One region of the Mesorhizobium sp. M0854 genome, then DNA from elsewhere that is predicted to be linked to it. Evidence: riboswitches for the same ligand, from Rfam matches in the RefSeq annotation. Region 1 holds a riboswitch; the other holds the start of a gene.
The links. Region 1 has a riboswitch for S-adenosylmethionine ahead of NKH99_RS21620 (O-succinylhomoserine sulfhydrylase). Riboswitches for the same ligand answer to the same signal wherever they lie in the genome.
Positions count from the first base shown of each region.

Region 2: another riboswitch for S-adenosylmethionine. It lies ahead of metX (homoserine O-acetyltransferase MetX); the one in region 1 lies ahead of NKH99_RS21620 (O-succinylhomoserine sulfhydrylase).

Region 1 covers NZ_JAMYOL010000015.1:28,948-39,639, forward strand. Annotated here, with positions in the region: gene NKH99_RS21595 (aspartate aminotransferase family protein) at 1-415, shown strand, start outside; gene argF (ornithine carbamoyltransferase) at 430-1,341, shown strand; gene NKH99_RS21605 (Hsp33 family molecular chaperone) at 1,504-2,514, shown strand; gene apaG (Co2+/Mg2+ efflux facilitator ApaG/CorD) at 2,521-2,913, opposite strand; gene NKH99_RS21615 (glycosyltransferase) at 3,141-4,295, shown strand; gene NKH99_RS21620 (O-succinylhomoserine sulfhydrylase) at 4,332-5,522, opposite strand; SAM riboswitch at 5,593-5,670, opposite strand; gene NKH99_RS21625 (2'-deoxycytidine 5'-triphosphate deaminase) at 5,806-6,900, shown strand; gene araD1 (AraD1 family protein) at 6,931-7,923, opposite strand; gene mmsB (multiple monosaccharide ABC transporter permease) at 8,116-9,408, opposite strand; gene mmsA (multiple monosaccharide ABC transporter ATP-binding protein) at 9,405-10,692, opposite strand, start outside.
Region 2 covers NZ_JAMYOL010000010.1:82,074-92,765, forward strand. Annotated here, with positions in the region: gene gloB (hydroxyacylglutathione hydrolase) at 1-35, opposite strand, end outside; gene NKH99_RS17515 (class I SAM-dependent methyltransferase) at 134-916, shown strand; gene NKH99_RS17520 (ABC transporter ATP-binding protein/permease) at 1,139-2,971, shown strand; gene NKH99_RS17525 (DUF1194 domain-containing protein) at 3,048-3,854, shown strand; gene NKH99_RS17530 (RNA polymerase subunit sigma-70) at 3,873-4,898, opposite strand; gene NKH99_RS17535 (SDR family NAD(P)-dependent oxidoreductase) at 4,941-5,687, opposite strand; gene NKH99_RS17540 (DUF1330 domain-containing protein) at 5,923-6,243, shown strand; gene NKH99_RS17545 (hypothetical protein) at 6,329-6,535, opposite strand; gene NKH99_RS17550 (hypothetical protein) at 6,534-6,755, shown strand; gene metW (methionine biosynthesis protein MetW) at 6,807-7,421, opposite strand; gene metX (homoserine O-acetyltransferase MetX) at 7,480-8,649, opposite strand; SAM riboswitch at 8,742-8,819, opposite strand; gene hisC (histidinol-phosphate transaminase) at 8,958-10,067, shown strand; gene NKH99_RS17570 (prephenate/arogenate dehydrogenase family protein) at 10,074-10,692, shown strand, end outside.

The DNA of each region.
Region 1 (10,692 bases):
GGTCGGCATGACCGCCGGCGTGCACGGCACCACCTTCGGCGGCAATCCGCTGGCAATGGCGGTCGGCAACGCCGTGCTCGACGTGGTACTGGAAGACGGCTTTCTCGAAGACGTCCAGCGCAAGGCACTGCTGTTGAAGCAGGGGCTCGCTGGCGTCGCCGACGAATTTCCGGATGTTATCGAAAGCATCAGGGGCACCGGCCTGATGCTCGGGCTTAAATGCGCGATGCCCAACACCAAGGTCACGGTGGCACTGCGTGACCAGCATCTCTTGACGGTTCCGGCCGGCGACAACGTTATCCGCCTGCTGCCGCCTCTCACCGTCACCGACGCCGAGATCCACGAAGCGCTCGAGCGCATTCGTGCCGGCGCCAAGAGCCTGGCAGATGCCATCGTCGCTGCCGCTGCGAAGTAATCCTGGAATTCCTGATGTCCCTTCGCCATTTCACCGATCTTTCCGCCGTTTCCGAAGGCGATCTGCGCTTCATGCTCGACGACGCAGCGGTGCGAAAGGCAAGGCTCAAGGCCGGCGAACGCAGCAAGCCGCTCGAAGGCAAGGTGCTGGCGATGATCTTCGACAAGCCGTCGACGCGCACGCGCGTGTCGTTCGACGTCGGTATGCGGCAGTTGGGTGGCGAGACGATCATGCTGACCGGCACCGAGATGCAGCTTGGCCGCTCGGAGACCATTGCTGACACAGCCAAGGTGCTGTCGCGCTATGTCGATGCCATCATGATCCGCACCACCTCGCATGACCGGCTGCTGGAACTGATGGAAAACGCTACGGTCCCCGTCATCAACGGGCTGACCGACGAGACCCACCCCTGCCAGCTGATGGCCGACATCATGACCTTCGAAGAGCACCGCGGTCCGGTGGCCGGTAAAACGATCGCCTGGACCGGCGACGGCAACAACGTGCTGCATTCGCTGCTGGAGGCATCCGCGCGGTTCCATTTCAAGCTGAATGTCGCCGTGCCAGAGGGCAGCGAACCGGCCCAGAAGCATGTCGACTGGTCGAAAGCCAATGGCGGCAAGCTGAAATTCACCCGTTCGCCCGAGGAGGCCGTTCACGAGGCCGACTGCATCGTCACCGACTGCTGGGTGTCGATGGGCCAGGAGCACCGTGCCCGCGGCCACAATGTCTTCCTGCCCTATCAGGTCAATGCGGCACTGATGGCGAAAGCCAAGCCGGATGCGCTGTTCATGCACTGTCTGCCGGCGCATCGCGGTGAGGAGGTTACCGACGAGGTCATCGACGGACCGCATTCGGTGGTGTTCGATGAGGCCGAGAACCGGCTCCATGCCCAGAAGGCAGTCCTGGCCTGGTGCCTGGGCGTTTGATACGAGCCGCGGTGATCCGCGCCGGCCTGATCTGCGCCGCCTTGATCTGGGCCGCCTTGATCCGGGAGTTGGTGGTGCCTATCTCAGGCGCATCACGCAAATCGAGCGCGTCTCGTCGCATGCGCCCCGGAGGGCGGCATCGCCGCGCCCCGGAGCTTTGTCATGTTGGAAACTCATCAATTGGCTGAACATAAACCCAAGCTCGGCGAATTCGGCTACGCCGGCGACGACCATGTCGTGCCGTTCGAGGTCGGCCCGCTCGACGTGCGCGGTCGCACCGTCCAGCTCGGGCCGATGCTCGATGCTATTCTCAGCCGTCACGACTATCCCGAGCCGGTCGCCCGGCTCCTGGCTGAAGCCTGTGTGTTGACGGTATTGCTCGGAACTTCGCTGAAGTTCGAGGGCAAGTTCATTCTGCAGACCCGCACCGACGGGCCGGTCGACATGCTGGTCGCGGATTTCTCCACGCCGCACGCGCTGCGCGCTTATGCCCGCTTCGATGCCGACCGGCTGCAGGCTTTGACTTCTGCCGGCGAGACGTCACCGCAGACGCTGCTCGGCAGCGGCGTCCTGGCGCTGACCATCGACCAGGGCGCCCACACGCAACGCTACCAGGGCATCGTCCAGCTCGACGGCGTCACACTGGAAGATGCCGCACGCACTTATTTCCGCCAGTCGGAGCAGATTCCGACCGACCTCCGGCTTTCGGTTGCCAAGCTTCTGACGCCCGGCGTCGGCGGTGCCCGCGAACAATGGCGGGCCGGTGGCCTGCTGGCACAATTCCTGCCGCAGTCGGCGGAGCGCATGCGCGTACCCGACCTTCCAGGTGGCGACGGCGATCCGCGTGAGGAAATCCACGACCCGACCGACAATTCCTGGCAGGAGCTGCTGGCGCTGCTTGGTACTATTGAACCGACCGAGCTGATCGATCCGACGATCGGTGCCGAACGGCTGCTTTACCGGCTTTTCCACGAGCATGGCGTCCGCGTGTTCGGCGGGGTGCCGGTCGCCGACCAGTGCTCATGCTCAAGGAATAAGATCCACGGCATCCTTGAAGGCTTTTCCGCCGAGGAGATCAGGGACAGCACCGAGGATGGCAGCATTCACGTCGCCTGCGAATTCTGCTCGAAGCAATATGACTTCGACCCGGCGGAGTTTGCAGCGGCCGGATGACGGCCGTCAATTGACGGTGCGCCGCATTCCCGGCAAGTCGAGCGAGAAGGCGGGGATGGCGACGTCGAACGTCTCGCCCCGCCTGTTGCGCATGGTGTAGTGCCCGACCATGATGCCGGATGGCGTCGAGAGCGGGCATCCAGACGTATACTGATAGCTGTCGCCGGGGTTGAGTCCGGGTTGCTCGCCGACGACCCCGGGGCCGCGCACTTCCTCGACCTTGCCGGTGCCGTCGGTAATGTGCCAGTAGCGCGACAGAAGCTGCACGAACTCATCCGACTGATTGTCGATGGTCACCTGATATCCCCAGACATAGCGGTTTTGCGGAGGGTCGGAGTGATCCTCCAGATAGAACGGCCTGACCTGCACTTCGATGTTGCGGGTGACGGCGCTGTACATAAACTGCTCCAAAGCAATGTAGATGGAACTTTCGACGCTCAGCGCAGTTTGATCAACGATGCGCGTCATCTCCTTGCCCGACTCGAGCGCAGGTGCCGAAAAACAATGTCATTTAAGTGACACATGACAATGATGGTGTGCAGGCTTGTGCCGGGCGACTCAGCGTTCTGTCGAATTGTTGAAAACGGCCGTCATGCGGCCGGCACTTCTGGAGTGACCAGATCTCGATGGAACCGACATTCGCAGCCGCCCTCCTTTCCATAGCCCTCCTTCTTTCAAATCTCGCCAGCATCCTGTTAGCTTCGCTGAAGCTGAAGCGACCAGCCAGGATCGCACCGCCCGCGGCCAACGCGCCGCCGGTATCGATCGTCATCCCGGCACGCGGCATCGAGCCGTTTGCCGAAGAGACGCTGGAGCGCGCCTTCTCACTCGACTGGCCGCGCTACGAACTCATCTTCTGCGTTGCCCATGCCGACGACCCGGTGGTCAAGCCGATCACCGCCGCAATGGCGCGCTTTCCAGCTATTCGCGCCCGCCTTCTAGTCGGTGACGACCGCATCAGCGGCAATCCAAAACTCAACAATTGCGTGAAGGGTTGGGAAGCGGCGCATTATCGCTGGGTCATCCTTGCCGATTCCAATGTGCTTATGCCGAGCGACTACGTCCAGCAGCTGATGGCGGCATGGCGGCATGGCACTGGCCTCGTCTGCTCGACGCCGATCGGCTCACGGCCGGACAGTTTCTGGGGGGAGGTCGAATGCGCCTTTCTCAACACGCTGCAGGCACGCTGGCAGTACGCTGGAGAGGCGCTCGGCCTCGGCTTCGCGCAGGGCAAGAGCATGTTGTGGAACAAGCCGATGCTCGACGCCAATGGCGGCATCCGCGCGCTTGCCGCCGAGATCGCCGAGGACGCCGCCGCGACCAAGCTGGTCAACGGGCTCGGACTGCGGGTCAATCTTGTCGCCTCGCCCTTCGAACAGCCGCTCGGCCGGCGCACGCTTGGCGAGATCTGGTCGCGGCAGGCGCGCTGGGCGCGGCTGCGCCGCGTCACCTTCGCGCTGTTCTTCGCCCCCGAGATCCTGATCGGCGCGGCGCCGCCGCTGGTGCTTGCGCTGATCGCGGCGGCTGACGCCGGCGTCAGCCTGCCGGCAACCGCCATCGCCGTGCTGGTCGCGGCCTACCTGCCGGAATGCGCCTTGGCCTCGGCCAAGGGATGGCAGCTGTCGCCGCGCACGATCCCGGCGATGATGGCGCGAGACCTGATGCTTCCCGCCATTTGGGCGCGCGGATGGCTGAGCGGCGCCGTCGACTGGCGCGGCAACGTGATGACTATCCAGACAAAGACCGTCGCGGAGCTGGAAGAGACCCCGTCCGGCGCCTGATCGGCGCGTCCCCGCTCGCCTCTGTTCGGCCATCCCTTATCCGGCAACTCTCAGTGCCTGCTCGATGTCTTCGAGCAGGTCGTCGGCGTCCTCAAGGCCAACTGACAGCCTGAGTGTTCCCGGTCCGATGCCGAGCTCGGCGCGGGCCTCATCGGTCAAGTTCTTGTGCGTCGTCGTCGCCGGATGGGTGATCAGGCTCTTGGCGTCGCCGAGATTGTTGGAAATGAGCACGACGTCGAGTGCGTTCTGGAAGGCAAAGGCCGCCTGCTTGCCGCCCTTCACATCGAGGCAGATCAGCGTCGAGCCACCCGACATCTGCTTCTTGACCACGGCCGCTTGCGGGTGGTCGGCACGGCCAGGATAGATGACACGGGCGATTTGCGGGCGCTCGGCCAGGAAATCCGCGATGCGGCCGGCACTTTCCGTCTGCTGGCGTACGCGTAGCGGCAGCGTCTCAAGGCCTTTCAGCAGCGTCCAGGCATTGAAGGGCGAGAGGCTTGGGCCGGTGTGGCGGAAATAGTCATGCAGGTTCTCGTCGATCCATTTCTTGTCCGACAGAACGATGCCGCCAAGACAGCGCCCCTGGCCGTCAATATGCTTCGTGGCCGAATAGACGACGATGTGGGCGCCGAGCTGCAGGGGTTTCTGCTGCAAGGGCGTGGCGAAGACATTATCGACGATCAGCCTGGCGCCGATCGAATTGGCAAGTGCCGCGACGGCGGCAATGTCGATCACTTCCAGCGTAGGATTGGTCGGGCTTTCCAGGAAGAACAGTTTGGTGTTCGGCTTGACCGCCTTTTCCCAATTGGCGATGTCGGTGCCGTCGACCAGCGTTGCCTCAATGCCGTATTTCGGCGCCAGCGTCTCGACCACCCAGCGGCAGGAGCCGAACAGCGCGCGCGCCGCTACGATATGGTCGCCCGCCTTGGCGCTGCACAGCAGTGCTGCCGTCACCGCCGCCATGCCGGATGCCGTGGCGCGCGCGTCTTCGGCTCCTTCCAGCGCGCACATGCGTTTTTCAAACATGTCGACCGTCGGATTGGCATAGCGCGAATAGATGAAGCCCGGCTCCTCGCCCTTGAAGCGGGCCTCCGCCGCTTGCGCCGTCTCGTAGACATAGCCTTGGGTGAGATACATCGCCTCGGAGGTCTCGCCGAAGCCGGAACGCAGCGTTCCGGCATGCACGAGTGCGGTCTGAGGCTTCCAGTCGCGCTTCTTAGTCATCATTCCATCCAAACACCAAAATTGGTCCAAACAACAAAAAACCGGTCGCGAAAGTCGCAACCGGTCCATATGGCCTTGCGGCCCGACGGTCCTTTAGCGACTTGTTTAACGTGGCTGCAAGCCGACCGGCCAAATCACCACGGGATAACGAGCTTTAGACCCGCGCCACGCTTGCGTCAATTGCCGGCATGATTAAGAGGGTTGTACCAAGCAGGTGCCAAACGCGTCCACGGTCGGACCTGCGACAGAACAAGACCTCGCCCGGCGTTCGAACGGAGCCAGACCCTTGCGGCAGACAGGCATTCTTCCCGATCAGGATATTTCCGCGCTGTTCCAGACGGGCGCGCTGAAATCGCCGCGCACGCTCGATGCCGATCAGATCCAGCCGGCCAGCCTTGACCTCAGGCTCGGCGACAAGGCCTGGCGGGTGCGTGCTTCCTTCTTGCCCGGCCCGGACCACAGGGTTGCCGACAAGCTCGACCGGCTGAAGCTGCACGAGATCAACCTCGCCGAAGGTGCCGTGCTGGAAACCGGCTGCGTCTACATCGTGCCGCTGCTCGAAAGCCTGGCGCTGCCCGCCCATATTTCCGCCTCCGCCAACCCGAAAAGCTCGACCGGACGGCTCGATATCTTCACTCGGGTAATGACCGACCGCGGCCACGAGTTCGACAAGATCGCCGCCGGCTATGAAGGCCCGCTCTACCTGGAGGTCAGCCCGCGCACTTTCCCGATCGTCGTGCGGACCGGCTCGCGGCTGTCGCAGATCAGGTTCCGCACCGGCAATGCGCTCTTGTCGGAAAACGAGCTGCACGAGTTGCACCGCGCCGAAATGTTGGTCGCCACCGAACCACCCAACATCTCAGGCGGGGGCATCGCGCTATCGATCGACCTCGACGGCGACAAGGACGGGCTGGTCGGCTATCGCGGCAAGCACCACACCGGCCTCGTCGACGTCGATAAGCGCGCCGCGCAGGATGTCGTCGATTTCTGGGAGCCGCTCTACAAGAGCGGTGCCGGCGAGCTGGTGCTCGATCCGGACGAATTCTATATTCTGGTGTCGCGCGAGGCGGTGCATGTGCCGCCGCTCTACGCCGCCGAAATGACGCCCTTCGATCCGCTGGTCGGCGAGTTCCGCGTCCATTATGCCGGTTTCTTCGACCCGGGTTTCGGCCATTCGGCGTCGGGCGGCACCGGCAGCCGGGCGGTGCTCGAGGTACGCAGCCACGAAGTGCCGTTCATCCTCGACCACGGCCAGATCGTCGGACGGTTGGTCTATGAGCACATGCTGAAACGGCCGCGGGCGCTCTACGGCACTGATCTCGGCTCGAACTATCAGGCACAGGGCCTGAAACTGTCCAAGCATTTCCGCGCCGCGCGCTGACCTTCCTCTCACTTCCGGGCTACGCCCGGCTCAAAGTGCCTTCACGGCGACCTTCACCGGCTGCTCGATTTCAAGCGGGTTGCGCAGTGGCAGGCCGAAATCCTGCGCCTCGATTTCGAATACGTCACCGGCCTCGGTCCTGACGCCGTCGGCAAAGGACAGCGTCGCCGTGCCGAACATGTGCACATGCACGTCGCCCGGCTGGCGGAAGGCTGAGTATTTGAAGTGGTGATGCTCGAGATTGCCAATGGTGTGCGACATGTTCGCCTCGCCCGACAGGAACGGCTTTTCCCAAAGCAGCTTGCCGTCGCGCAGGATGCGCGAAGTGCCGCGGATATCGGACGGCAGATCGCCGATCAGGATCTCCGGCCCGAACGAAGCATTGCGCAGCTTGGAATGGGCAAGGAAGAGATAGTTCACACGCTCGGTGACATGGTCGGAAAACTCGTTAGACAGCGTGAAGCCGACGCGGAACGGGGCACCGTCGTCGCCGATCACATAGATACCGGCGATTTCCGGCTCCTCGCCGGCATCCTGGGCGAAGGCCGGCGACATAAGCGCCGCCCCGGGCGCGACCGCCATGGTGCCGTTGCCCTTGTAGAACCATTCCGGCTGCACGCCGATCTGGCCCTTCGCCGGCTTGCCGCCCTCAAGCCCCATGCGGAACATCTTCATTGAATCGGTCAGCTGTTCCTCGCCGTCCGTGCTGAGCTTCTTGTGCATGGAATCGCGGGTCGCGGCGGAGCCGAGATGCGTCAGCCCGGTGCCGGTGAGATGGAGATGCGCCGGATCGGGATGGTTGATCGGCGACAGCAGCCGGCCCTTCTTATAGGCTGCGTCGAGATCGACGGTTTCGCCGAAGCCCTTGCGCTCGATCAGGGCGACAAGCCCGCTGCCGGTACGCGCGGCTTCCATCGCCAGCGAATAGACGCTGCGGGCGCCGTTGATGACGCGGGTCTTGCCGCCGTTGCGGGCAACGACGCGGATCGTCTCGGCGTCGTCGAGGATTTGTGAGATCAGCATGGTAACCCTCTCTGAATTGTGGGCTGGCCTGCCCTTTCTCGGCAAACCCTACCCTGCGCGGCCCGGACCCTGTCCGCGCCTCGGTTGAAATTCTTCGTCCGGATTGCGCTCGCGGATCAGGTCCCTCGGGGGGGACTTCTTTGCGCCGCCCGGCAGCGTCGCGATGTGACCCGTATGCCTCCTGGTTGCCTCTCAAGCCTTGTTCTTGTTGTAGACGTCGAAGACGACGGCGCCGAGCAGCACCAGGCCTTTGACCACCTGCTGCCAATCGACATTGACGCCCATGATCGACATGCCGTTGTTCATGACGCCCATGATGAAGCCGCCGACCACCGCGCCGATCACCTGGCCGACGCCGCCCATCGCCGAAGCGCCACCGATGAACACCGCGGCGATGACGTCGAGCTCGCTGCCGAGGCCGGCCGCCGGCACAGCCTGCCCCAGGCGCGCTGCGATAATCAGGCCGCCGAGTGCCGACAGCACGCCCATATTGATGAACACCATCAACGTCAGCCGTTCGGTCTTGATGCCCGATAGCTGGGCTGCCTTGGCATTGCCGCCCATCGCATAGATGCGACGGCCGATCGTCATGCGTTTGGTAACGAAGACGAACAAGGCGATCAGCACGCCCATCACCATGAGAACGATGGGGAGGCCCCTATAGGTGGCGAATTGGTAGACGAGAAACAGCGCCAGCGCGCTGATCACCAGGGTCTTGACGACGAACAGCGAGAAGGGCTCGGCTTCGTAGCCATGCTTCTCGCGGGTGCGCCGTGCCCTGAGCCCGAAATAGGCATAGGCGAGCACGGCGACGAGGCCGATCACGATCGTCGTCAGGTGCAGCGTCAGGCCGCTGCCGACAATGGTTTTGCCGGCGGCGTTCACGGTTGGCGGTATCAGCGTCAATGGGCCGATCAGGTCCGGAATGAAGCCGGAACTGAGCGCCTTGAAGCCGACGGGAAGCGGCCCTACGGAAGACCCGCCACCCAGCAGCGCCTGGCAGATGCCGCGGAAGATCAGCATGCCCGCCAGCGTGACGATGAAGCTCGGTATTCGGTGATAGGCAATCCAGTAGCCTTGTGCCCCGCCGATCGCACCACCGACGATCAGGCAGATGATCGACACCACCAGCGGATTGCTCAATGGGCCAAGCGGCCAGATGACCATCATCATCGCCGCCAGCGCGCCGATGAAGCCGGCGACGGAGCCGACGCTGAGATCGATGTGGCCCGAAACGATCACCAGAAGCATGCCCAGCGCCATCACGATGATGAAGCTGTTCTGCTGCACGAGATTGCTGAGGTTCACCGGCTTGAACAGCGTTCCGGACGTGGTGAACTGGAAGAACACCATGATTGCGATCAACGCCAGCACCAACCCGTATTCGCGCAGGTTGGTGACCAGCGCCGAGACGGCAATGCGAGGTCCCTGTTGTAGATCCTGGGCAACGCCGGTCTGCGGCCCGGGAGCGCTTTCGGTGCTCATGATGCTTTTCCTTCTCCGCGGACGATGGCGCGCATTATCTTTTCCTGGCTGGCGTCGCTTGCCGCCATTTCGCCGACGATGCGTCCTTCGTTCATGACGTAGATGCGGTCGGTGATGCCGAGCAGTTCGGGCATTTCCGACGAGATGACGATGATTGCCTTACCCTCGGAGGCGAGACGCGCGATGATCGTATAGATTTCATACTTGGCGCCGACGTCGATACCGCGTGTCGGCTCGTCGAGGATCAGCACTTCCGGATTGGCGAACAGCCATTTCGAGAGCACCACCTTCTGCTGATTGCCGCCAGAAAGGTTGCCGGTCATCTGGTAGACGCTCGAGGCGCGGATATTGGTCCTGCCGCGATAATCGTTGGCGACCGAAAGCTCGCGCAAATCGTCGATCACGCCGTGGCGCGACACGCCGGGCAGGTTGGCCAGCGTGATGTTGTGTTTGATGTGGTCGATCAGGTTGAGACCGTAGGTCTTGCGGTCCTCGGTAACGTAGGCGATGCCGTGTTCCACCGCCTTGCTCACCGAAGAGACGTCGATCGGCTTGCCGTTGAGGAACACCTCGCCGGTGATGCGACGGCCATAGGACCGGCCGAACAGGCTCATGGCAAACTCGGTCCGGCCGGCACCCATGAGCCCGGCAATGCCGACCACTTCGCCCTTGCGGGCGTTGAGGTTGATACCCTTGATGACCTGCCGCTCGGCATGGATGGGGTGGTAGACCGACCAGTTTTTCACTTCGAGAACGGTCTCGCCGATCTTCGGCTCGCGCGGCGGATAGCGGTCGTCGAGCGAACGGCCGACCATCGAAGTAATGATGCGGTCCTCCGAGATGTCCTTCTTGGCCAGCGTCTCGATGGTCCGCCCGTCACGGATGATGGTGACCTTGTCGGCGACCCGGTTCACCTCGTTGAGCTTGTGCGAGATCAGGATCGACGTGATGCCTTGCCGCTTGAATTCGAGCAGCAGATCGAGCAGCGCCTGGCTGTCCTTTTCGGACAGGCTCGCGGTCGGCTCGTCGAGAATGAGCAACTTCACTTCCTTGCTGAGCGCCTTGGCGATCTCGACCAGCTGCTGCTTGCCGACGCCGATATTGGTGATCAGCGTGTTGGGGTCTTCCTTGAGGCCGACCTTCTTGAGCAGGGCGCTGGTGCGCGCCTCATTGGCATTCCAGTCGATGACGCCGTATCTGGCGTGCTCGTTGCCGAGAAAGATGTTTTCGGCGATCGACAGCATCGGCACCAGCGCAAGCTCCTGGTGGATGATGACGATGCCC
Region 2 (10,692 bases), on a different contig from region 1:
CTGCGGCACATGAATTGTTCGATCTCAACCGGCATCGCATCTCTCCCTTTATTGCCGCAGACATAGGGCGCCTGCCAGCCGATGTCATCTGCCTTTGTTGAACTTGGACTGCTTCGAAGCTACCGTTCCGCGCATGCATTCAGACATTGTCGATCTCCGTTCGTTTTATTCGACCACGCTCGGCCGCCTGGCCGAACGCTCGATCACCATGGCGCTGTCCTCGATATGGGCCGTCGTGCCCAACGAGCGGCTGGTCGGCCTCGGCTACACCTTGCCGTGGCTGGAGCGCTTCGGCAGCGATGCCGAGCGCGTCTTTGCCTTCATGCCGGCAACGCAGGGCGCGGTGGTCTGGCCGGCGACCGGGCCGACGGCGACCGCCCTGGTCTTCGACGAGGAACTGCCGCTGGTCGATTCCTGCATCGACCGCATGCTGCTCGTCCATTCGCTCGAACATGTCGAGAACCCACGCGAGACGCTGAACGAGATCTGGCGGGTGCTGTCGCCGGCCGGCCGTGTCGTCATCGTCGTGCCGAACCGGCGCGGCGTCTGGGCACGCTTCGAGCATACGCCTTTCGGCAATGGCCGGCCGTTCTCGCGCGGCCAGCTGACCGAATTGCTGCGCGAAGCGAATTTCACGCCGGCGGCGTGGTCCGATGCGCTGTTCTTCCCGCCGTCGCCGCGACGTTTCATGATGCAGTTCCATAATGTGCTGGAACGCGCCGGCCGGCGCTTCTGGCCGATCTTTTCCGGGGTTATCGTCGTCGAGGCGCAGAAGCGGCTCTATCAAGGCGTGCCGGTTGCCCAGCGCGCGTCCCGCCGCGTCTTCGTGCCGGTTCTCTCGCCGCATGGCGCGCCGACGCTTGGCCGGGCTGTCGCGGGCCAAACGTCCGACACCGCCAGGATGACGCGTTCGTGATCCGACGCAGGCTTTTTCTCACCAAAAGCGCGTCGCATTAGACCGGCCTCGTACGACGCGCTTTAGGTTGTTGTTTCATGCATGTCGTTATCGCAAAACCGCTGCACACTTTTGCGCGACATGCATTGTCTGCCGCGGACGGGTTGGCTGCCCGATTGAAGGCATACGCGGTCGATTCTATGACCGGGTTTCAGCATCGCTTTCGAATGCAAGGATCCACTCATGGCTGATCTTCCGGATGTCGAGGCCAGCGCCCAGAAGCTTGCCACGTCGATCGAAGCCAGCAGCCTGCGTGAGCAGCTGGCAACAATCAAATTGGCACTGACCAGCTCGCCAGTGCGAAAACAATTGCTTTGGGCAGCGATCGGCATCGTCGCCGTCATCGTGGCGAGCTCGATCGGGCAGGTTCTGCTCAATCGCTGGAACCAGCCTTTCTACGACGCGCTTGCGCGGCGCGACATGCCGGCTTTCCTGCATCAGCTTCTGGTCTTTGCCGGCATCGCCGGCGGGCTTGTGGTGCTCAATGTCGGCCAGACCTGGCTCGACCAGATGCTCCGCCTGAAGCTGCGCGAGGCGCTGACGCTCGACCTGATCAACGAATGGATGCGGCCGGCGCGTGCCTTCCGGCTGACCCATGCCGGCGCCATCGGCGTCAATCCCGACCAGCGCCTGCAGCAGGATGCCGGGCATCTCTCCGATCTTTCCACCGGTCTTGGCATCGGCCTGCTGCAGTCCTGCATCCTGCTTGCCTCGTTCGTTGGGGTCCTGTGGTCGCTGTCTTCCGGCTTCGTCTTCCACATAGGCGGCCATTCGCTGGCCATACCCGGCTATATGGTCTGGGCGGCGATCCTTTATGCGGGCACCGCCTCCTGGTTGAGCTGGCTGGTCGGGCGACCGTTGATCCGCTTCAACAACGATCGCTATACGCGTGAAGCGGAGCTGCGCTCCTCGGTGGTTCGCGTCAACGAGAATGTCGATGCCATCGCGCTCGCGCATGGCGAGTCCGATGCCAGGCGCCGGCTCGAATTCGACCTCGGCATGGTGCTGGGCGCCATGCGGCGCATCTACAGCGCCCAGATCAATCTTTCCTGGGTTACCGACACCTATGGCTGGATCACTGTCGTCGCGCCGATCCTGGTCGCCTCACCGGTCTATTTCGCCGGCGATATCAGCTTTGGCGGCTTGATGATGGCAGTCGGCGCTTTCAACCAGGTTCATTCCTCGCTGCGCTGGTTCATCAACAATATCGGCGGCATCGCCGATTGGCGCGCTACGCTGATGCGGGTCGCCGACTTCCGCATCGCGCTTGCCGACACCGACGCGCTGCACCATACGGAAAGGCGCATTTCGTTCGGCGAAAACCCGGACGGCAGCCTGAGCTTCGAGAAACTCGAGGTCGCCTCGCCGGAGGGATGCACCAAGCTTGCCGAGGCGCATGTCGAAATCCGCGCCGGCGACCGGGTCATGATTACCGGAGATCCGGGCGCCGGCAAGACGCTGTTCTTCCGGGCCATTGCCGGTCTGTGGCCATGGGGCAGCGGACGGATCGGCATGCCGGCCGGAGAAGCGCCGATCTTTGTTCCGCGTACCCCCTATTTCCCGCTCGGCAAGCTGCGCGAGGTGCTCAACCATTCAGACGGCGCGGCGGAGGCGAGCGATGCCGAGATCTCGGAGGTGCTGGCCGATGTCGGGCTGCAACGCCTGTCGTCCTCGCTCGATCGCTCGGCGCGCTGGGAGCGTGAGCTCAGCGACGACGAGCAACGTCTGCTGGCCTTTGCCAGGCTGGCTTTGCGACGGCCGAAATGGGTGATCATCGACGAGGCGCTGGACGCGTTCGACGGCCCAACGCTGAGACAAGTGTTGTCGATGCTGGAGAAGCGCCTTCCCGACGCCGCGATCCTCAATATCGGCCGCGGCCAGCACAATGGCCGCTTCTTCCGGCGGGCGTTGACCATCGTCAAGGATGCCGGCCAACCGCCACTCAAGCCGGCCCGTATCAGGGCAGGTGCCATCGAACCGCCCCCGGCGATCGCCTCGACCGGCCGAAAGAAATAGAAGGCAAGCTTTATTTCGCCGCGATCGCGGCGAAAAACTGTCGCGATCGTTTCAGATGGGAACGTTCCGATCGGCCATGCTTGACGCTCTCGCCCTGCTCGCCTGCCTTGCCTGCACCCCGGCGGCACCTGCGGCCGCGCCGGCCAATGCAATTGCCGTCGATGTCGAGCTGGTGCTGGCCGTCGACATCTCGCAGTCGATGGATGAAAGGGAGTTTGCTCTGCAGCGCGCCGGCTATGTCGCGGCGCTGCGCCACCCCGACTTCATCAACGCCGTGCGCGCCGGCACCTTCGGCCGCATCGCCATCGCCTATTTTGAATGGGCCGGCACCATCCGCGACGATGCGGTCATTGCCTGGCAGGTCGTCGACAGCAAGGAGAGCGCCAACGCTTTCGCCGACAAGATCGCGGCCCGCCCGTTCAGGAGCTTTCGCGGCACCTCGATTTCCGGTGCTGTGGCTTTCGGCGCCGAGCTTTTCAACGGCACGGCCTTCACCGGCAAACGCCGCGTCATCGACGTCTCGGGGGACGGCCCAAACAACACCGGCTTGCCGGTCACAACGGCACGCGATGCGGCGCTGGCGAAGGGCATCGTCATCAACGGGCTGCCGATCCTGATCAGCCCGTCACCCACCTTCAGCCATCTCGACCGGTATTATGCCGAATGCGTTACCGGCGGGCCGGGCTCGTTCGTGCTGCCGATCTATGCTGCTTCCGAATTCGCCACCGCCACTCGCCGCAAACTGATCCTCGAGGTCAGCAGCGCCGAGTATCCCAAGGTGGATCCGAGGACGATCCGCATCGACGCACCGATCGACTGCCTGCAAGGCGAGCGCGACCGAAGGTTTTTCTCGGACCCATATTTCCCGGAACTTGACCGATAAGGCTGGCCCAGGGGTAAGCTAGGCTGGTGGCAGGCCGAAGGCCGGGAACAGAGATGGCCCGAGCGGCCCTATGAAGATCGTCAAGGAAGCGATCCCGCCCTCGGCTGCGTCGAACACATGCAGGGAATGGGCCCGCCATTCAGGGCCGTCGTGGCTGCGGGAATAAACCCCGACCGCCGGCTGGGAATTGGCGCGGGTGGCCAGCGTGCGGAAGCCGCCAAACTTAGGCCAGACGGTCTCGAAGAAACCGCGGATCGCTTCGCGGCCTTGATACCATTCACGCCAAGGCGGCATGGTATAGATGGCGTCCTCACGCAGCAGCTCGATCAAGCTGTCGAGATTGGCGGCCTGCCAGGCCTGCATGTAGCGTTCGAGCAGCAGGCCTTCTTCGGGGCTGGGCCGTGATCGGCTGGCCGGCCGTCCCTGAGGATAGCGCGCCGCCAGCGTTACGCGGGCCCGCTGCAACGCGCTGTTGATCGAAGCCGTCGATCCGCCCAGCAAACGCGCCGTCTCGACAGCCGACCATCCGAGGACGTCGGCAAGCAGCAGCGCGGCGCGCTGCCTGGGCGGCAGATCCTGGATCGCCGCGACGAAGGCGAGCTGGACGGCCTCGCGGCTCTCGTAACGGGCTTCCGGACCTGGCTCGCTGCCGGCAACGTCTGGAAGCTCGGCGTCGGGGTAGGGCTCCAGCCAGGCGATGTCGGCTACCGGCCCGCCTATGGCCGCCCCGTGCGAGGGCTGCCGTCCGGGTTCCCGGAGAATGCGACGCGCCCTCGACCTCGCCTTGATGGCGTTGAGGCAAGCGTTGGTCGCGATCATGTAGAGCCAACCGCGAACCGAACCTCGCCCGTCGAACTCCGATCTTGCGCGCCAGGCGCGAAGCAACGTGTCCTGGACGAGGTCGTCGGCCTCGTGCAGCGAACCCATCATGCGATAACAATGCAGCTTGAGCTCGCGGCGATGCGCGGCCGTGACCTTCTCGAAGGCCAGCCGATCGAGGATCGGCTGGCGTGATGGTTGCAGAGGTGGTTGACCGTTTGTCATGTGGCTTCTGCGGTTACGAGCGAGCGTTGCATTACGCGCCCCTCAGGCGGCCGGGGCAAGCCCGCTACCGCTCACCATGAAGGAACTGCCTTGCGGCTGGCCGGTGGCGAGTGCGACCACCGCCCGTCCGACATCGGCCGGCGTTTGCATGTCGGTCATGGCGGCGATGAAGTCCGCCGGCTGGATGCCCATATAGGCCGCTATGCTGTCGACGCCGGCTTTGCCCACGCCGGTTTCCGGCATGATGCGCATCGGCGCGAGCGCCATGAAGCGCAGGCCGAGGCCAAGCCGGTCGGCCTCCTTCTGGCTATGACCGGCCAGGAACATCTGCATGCGTTTTGCGCCAGCATAGCCGCCGGCGTTCGGTGGTCCGCCGGACAAGGCCGCGCCGCTGGAGATCAGAACGATCCGGGTCCCCGGCTTGAGCGGACGCCGCAGAGCGGCCCGGCAAAACAGGAACGACGCCTTGACGTCCGTGTCCCAATTTGCCGAGAACGCCTTCCAGTTCTGTTCATGCACCGGCGCAGAAGGCGCCAGCGCACCTGCGCAGATCACCAGTACGTCCGGCTCAAGCGCGGCGAAGACCTTATCCGGGGCGGAGTCCATCGTAGCATCGGCCGCGAGCGTCTTCACGCCCGAGACCTCCCAGGCAAATTGCGCCAGGGCCTGTTTTCCGCGGGCGACGGCCAGCACTGTCGCTTTCTCCTTGAGAGCGGCCTCCGCGATGGAGCGGCCGACACCACGGCTGCCTCCGACGACGACGACATTCTGATTTTGCAACGATCCCATGGATCACCTCTCGTTCCCGGCCGCCGGACCATCCAGGCGCGCTCATCGATAAGGACAGCGCAGGCGGGTGGAAATCATCGGTGCCAGGCGGAAATATCTTTCAGGTGACAGCAGCCGCGCGTCGGTTTTTGTATTCAGTGTCATTACCTCTGGGGTAATCGACCAGCGCACTACGTCTCGGCAAAATGCTCCCATCAAGCCGGTTGTCCGGCCTTCGACCACAAGGAGATACGCCATGACCGCCTACGCCGTCGCCCATATGCGCCAGGTCACGCCGGGGCCGCAGATCGTCGAGTACCTGCACAAGATCGATGCCACGCTGGAACCGTTTGGCGGCCGCTTCGTGGTGCACGGAGGCGAGGTGGAAGTCGCTGAAAACACCTGGCCGGGCTATCTCATAGTCATCGAGTTTCCCAACCGGCAGCAGGCACGTGCATGGTACGACTCGCCCGCCTATCAGGAGATATTGCCGCTGCGTACCGGCAATTCCCGGTCCGACGTGGTCTTCGTTGATGGCGTCCAGCACCCGCACAAGGCCACGGACGTGCTTGAATAGAGGGAATGATCGGGTACAACCGGCGTCTATGGTGCCGCCATCTATCTGGCGGCACCGAATTTGGATCGCGTCTGCATCGGCAGCTTCACCGCCCCTGCAGCACCTTGATCGCGTTGGACATGTCGCCATGCGACAATGCAGCCAGGTAATCCGAGTAGTTGATCCTCCCGTTCGCGAAGCCGTTCATCAATCGCGTGCAGAACGTGTGTTCCAATCCGGCATCCGGGACGTTCATGAGCGCGGCGAGGTTTGCCCTTTCAACCTTGCCGAACCGCATCTTGAATTTGGTCATGCACCGCTGGATCGCCTGCCGTTTCAGCGCCGGGCTGCCGCTCAACGCGACTTGTCCATTCTGGAAATCGGTCTTCGACGTCGTGCATCCGGAAATCAAAGTGGCCGACATCAAAGCTGTTGCTAATACTAACGTCTTCATTGCTTCCCCCAAACCAACCCGTTTGAGACCTGTTAAAGCAACAAAGAATGCCGGGCAACTTCATTGGATTGAAAATTGAAAATATGGTTTCTTGCGCAGGTCTGAGGTTCGTTGCTTCTGCCTGTCAAACCTATCGTTTCAGCAGGAATATCGCTTGCTGGCCGAAAAAGTTCCAGAACCACCAAGGCATGGAGAAGCCGATCCGCTGGCCGTTGGCGTCGAGCGCGGTTGCCTTTTCCACCGTCGCGCCAAGCTCGTCGCACAGATTGACGAAGTCGCGAATGGTGCAGAAATGGATGTTGGGCGTGTCGTACCAGGAATAGGGCAGGTCCTTGGTCACCGGCATGCGGCCGTTGAAGAGCAGCGAAAGGCGCACCCGCCAGTGGCCGAAATTCGGGAATGAGACGATGGCGCGGTTGCCGATCCGGAGCAGTTCGTCGAGCACCAGCTTCGGATTGCGGGTCGCCTGCAAGGTCTGCGACAGAACGACGAAGTCGAAACCCTTGTCGGGATAGAATTGGAGATCCTTGTCGGCATCGCCTTGAATAACCGACAGGCCGCGCGCCACGCATTCGTTGACGCCGCGCTGTGACAGTTCCAGCCCGCGGCCATCGACCTTCTTGGTCTCCTGTAGCAATTCGAGCAGCAGGCCGTCGCCGGAACCGACGTCCAGCACCCGCGACTGCGGCGGGATGAGATCGGCGACGACTTCGAGGTCGACGCGCTGGGCGCGGTTGACGCTCATGCCTTCGGCTCTTGCTCGGCACATGATCCTGATCCGAAAAGTCTGCAACTTTTCGGGGTCATGCGCCGAGCCTTCTCGCCCGCGCGGCCGAGGCGATGAAGCCCTTGATGGCGGCGAACAGTTCGGGCTCGTCGAGCAGAAATGCGTCGTGGCCGCGGTCGGTTTCGATCTCGACGAACGAGACCGAAGCGCCGGCCGCGTTCAGCGCGTGCACGACCGAGCGGCTCTCTTCGGTCGGGAACAGCCAGTCGCTGGTGAACGAAACCAGGCAGAAGCGCGTCTTGGTGCCGGCGAAGGCATCGGCCAACCGGCCGCCATGGTCGGCGGCGAGATCGAAATAGTCCATCGCCCGGGTCATGTAGAGATAGGAGTTGGCATCGAAGCGATCGACGAAGGTCATGCCCTGATGGCGCAGATAGCTCTCGATCTGGAAGTCGGCATCGAAACCGAAGGTAAGCGCTTCGCGGTCCTGCAGGTTGCGGCCGAACTTGCGGTGCAGCGCTGCTTCCGACAGATAGGTGATGTGGGCGGCCATGCGCGCCACCGCCAGCCCCTTTTCCGGCCGCTTGCCATGCTCGAAATATTTGCCGCCATGCCAGTCCGGGTCGGCCATCACTGCCTGCCTGCCGACCTCGTGGAAAGCGATGTTCTGCGAGGAATGGCGGGCACCGGTGGCGATCGGCAGCGCCGAGAAGACGCGCTCCGGATAGCTGGAGGCCCATTGCAGCACCTGCATGCCGCCCATCGAGCCGCCAAGCACGCTGAACAGCTGTTCGATGCCGAAATGCTCGACCAGCATCAGCTGCGCCCGCACCATGTCGCGGATGGTGATGATCGGCAGGTCGAGCCCGTAGGGCTTGGCGGTGGCGGGATTGGTCGAGGCGGGGCCGGTGGAGCCGAGACAGCCGCCGATGACGTTTGACGAGATGACGAAGAAACGGTCGGTATCGATGATCTTGCCGGGACCGATCAGCACTTCCCACCAGCCCGGCTTGCCGGTCACCGGATTGGTGTTGGCGACGTGCTGGTCGCCGGTCAGCGCATGGCAGACGAGGATGGCGTTGGAGCGCGCGTCGTTGAGCGTGCCATAGGTCTGGTAGGCGATCTGGAACGGCGACAGCAGCGTGCCGGCGTCGAGCTTGAGCGGCTTGTCGGCGCCGAAACGCAACACCGGGCTCGACGGCTGGTCGGCCTCGTTGTTGGTTTTTCGAGCGCGCAAAGCGACCATCACATCTCCTTGCCCGGCCTTCAGTTGTCCACCGGTCCGGGCAACAGCCAGTCAGGGCAACAAAAAACCGGCCATGCCTTCGCAGAGCCGGTTACAAGATGCAAACGGCCCTTTAGCAAGTTGTTTAACGTGGCTGCAAGCCGACCGGCCAAATCACCACGGAACTGTTGCTGCTCTTCTAGGACCGACGCATGGCTTCGTCAACGGCAAGTTCTTGATCCCGAATTGCCGCCCCTCGACATTCCGGGCCACGGCTTGTATTTCCGCTGCGGCTTCCGGACGGAGGCACTCTCGACGGATTTCATGAAATGAGCCAGACACCGGATCAGACACGTCCAAAGCCCCGCGCCGGCATCATGGACATCGAAGCCTATGTGCCCGGCAAGAGCGCGGCGCCTGAAGGTGTCGCCAAGGTCCATAAATTGTCGGCGAACGAGAACCCGCTCGGCCCTTCGCCAAAGGCGATAGAGGCCGCGCGCGCGGTCGCCGACAAGCTCGCGGTCTATCCCGACGGCAGCGCCAGGCGCCTGAGGGAAGCGATCGCCGAGGTGCACGGGCTCAACTCGGCGAACATCGTCTGCTCCAACGGCTCCGACGAGATTCTGGGCCTGCTGGCGCAGACCTACCTCGCACCCGGCGACGAAGCCATCATCACCGAACACGGCTTCATGGTCTACAAGATCTACATACAGTCGGCCGGTGCCGTCCCGGTAACGGTCAAGGAGACCGATGAACGCGCCGACATCGATGCGATCCTCGCCGCGGTGACGCCGGCTACCCGGATCATCTTCCTTGCCAATCCAAACAATCCAACCGGCACCTACGTGCCGTTCCAGGAGGTGCGCCGCCTGCATGCCGGCCTGCCGCGAAACGTGCTTCTGGTGCTGGATGCAGCTTACGCCGAATATGTCCGGCGCAACGATTATGAAGCCGGCGTCGAGTTGGTGGGCAGCGCGGAAAACGTGGTCATGACCCGCACTTTCTCCAAATTGGGCCTGGGCGGGGCGCGGATCGGCTGGATGTATGCGCCAATGCACGTCATCGACGCGATCAACCGCGTGCGCGGGCCTTTCAACGTCAATGCAACGGCAATCGAGGCCGGCATCGCGGCGATCCACGACCGCGCCCATATCGAACGCAGCGTCGCGCACAACGAGACCTGGCTGGCCTGGCTGAGCGAGCAATTAAGCGGGCTCGGGCTGCGGGTGACGCCGAGCGTCGGCAATTTCATCCTCATCCACTTTCCCGAGGACAAAAAGCATTCGGCGGCGGCCGCCGACGACTACCTCAGTGCGCGCGGCTACATATTGCGGCGCGTTTCCGGGTACGGTTTTCCCAACGCGCTGCGCATGAGCATCGGCACCGAAGAGGCCAATCGCGGCGTTGTCGCAGCACTCGCGACATTCCTGAAAAGCTAGAACACCATGACATCACCGATGTTCGAAAAAATCGCGCTGGTCGGCATCGGCCTGATCGGCTCGTCGCTGGCCCGCGTCATCCGCCGCGAGGGGCTCGCCGGCCAAATCGCGATTTCGACGCGCAGCGAAGCGACGCTGGCACGGGCGAGCCAACTCGGCCTTGGCGACACCTATGCGACGGATGCGAAAGAGGCGGTTCGCGATGCTGATCTGGTTATCGTTTCGGTGCCGGTCGGCTCTTCAGGCACGGTCGCCGCGGAGATCGCGCCGGCACTGAAGAAGGGCGCCATCCTCACCGATGTCGGCTCGACCAAGGCATCGGTGATCGCGCAGATGCAGCCGCATGTGCCTGATGGCGTGCACTTCATCCCCGGCCATCCTTTGGCCGGCACCGAAAAATCGGGACCGGACGCCGGTTTTGCCGAACTGTTCGAGAACCGCTGGTGCATTTTCACGCCTCTGTCCGGTACCGATCCCGCAGCACTGGAAAAGCTCTCGGAATTCTGGCGCCGCTGCGGCTCTAACATCGACACGATGGACCCGCAGCATCACGACATGACGCTGGCCATCGTTTCGCACCTGCCGCATATCATCGCTTACAACATCGTCGGTACCGCCGACGATC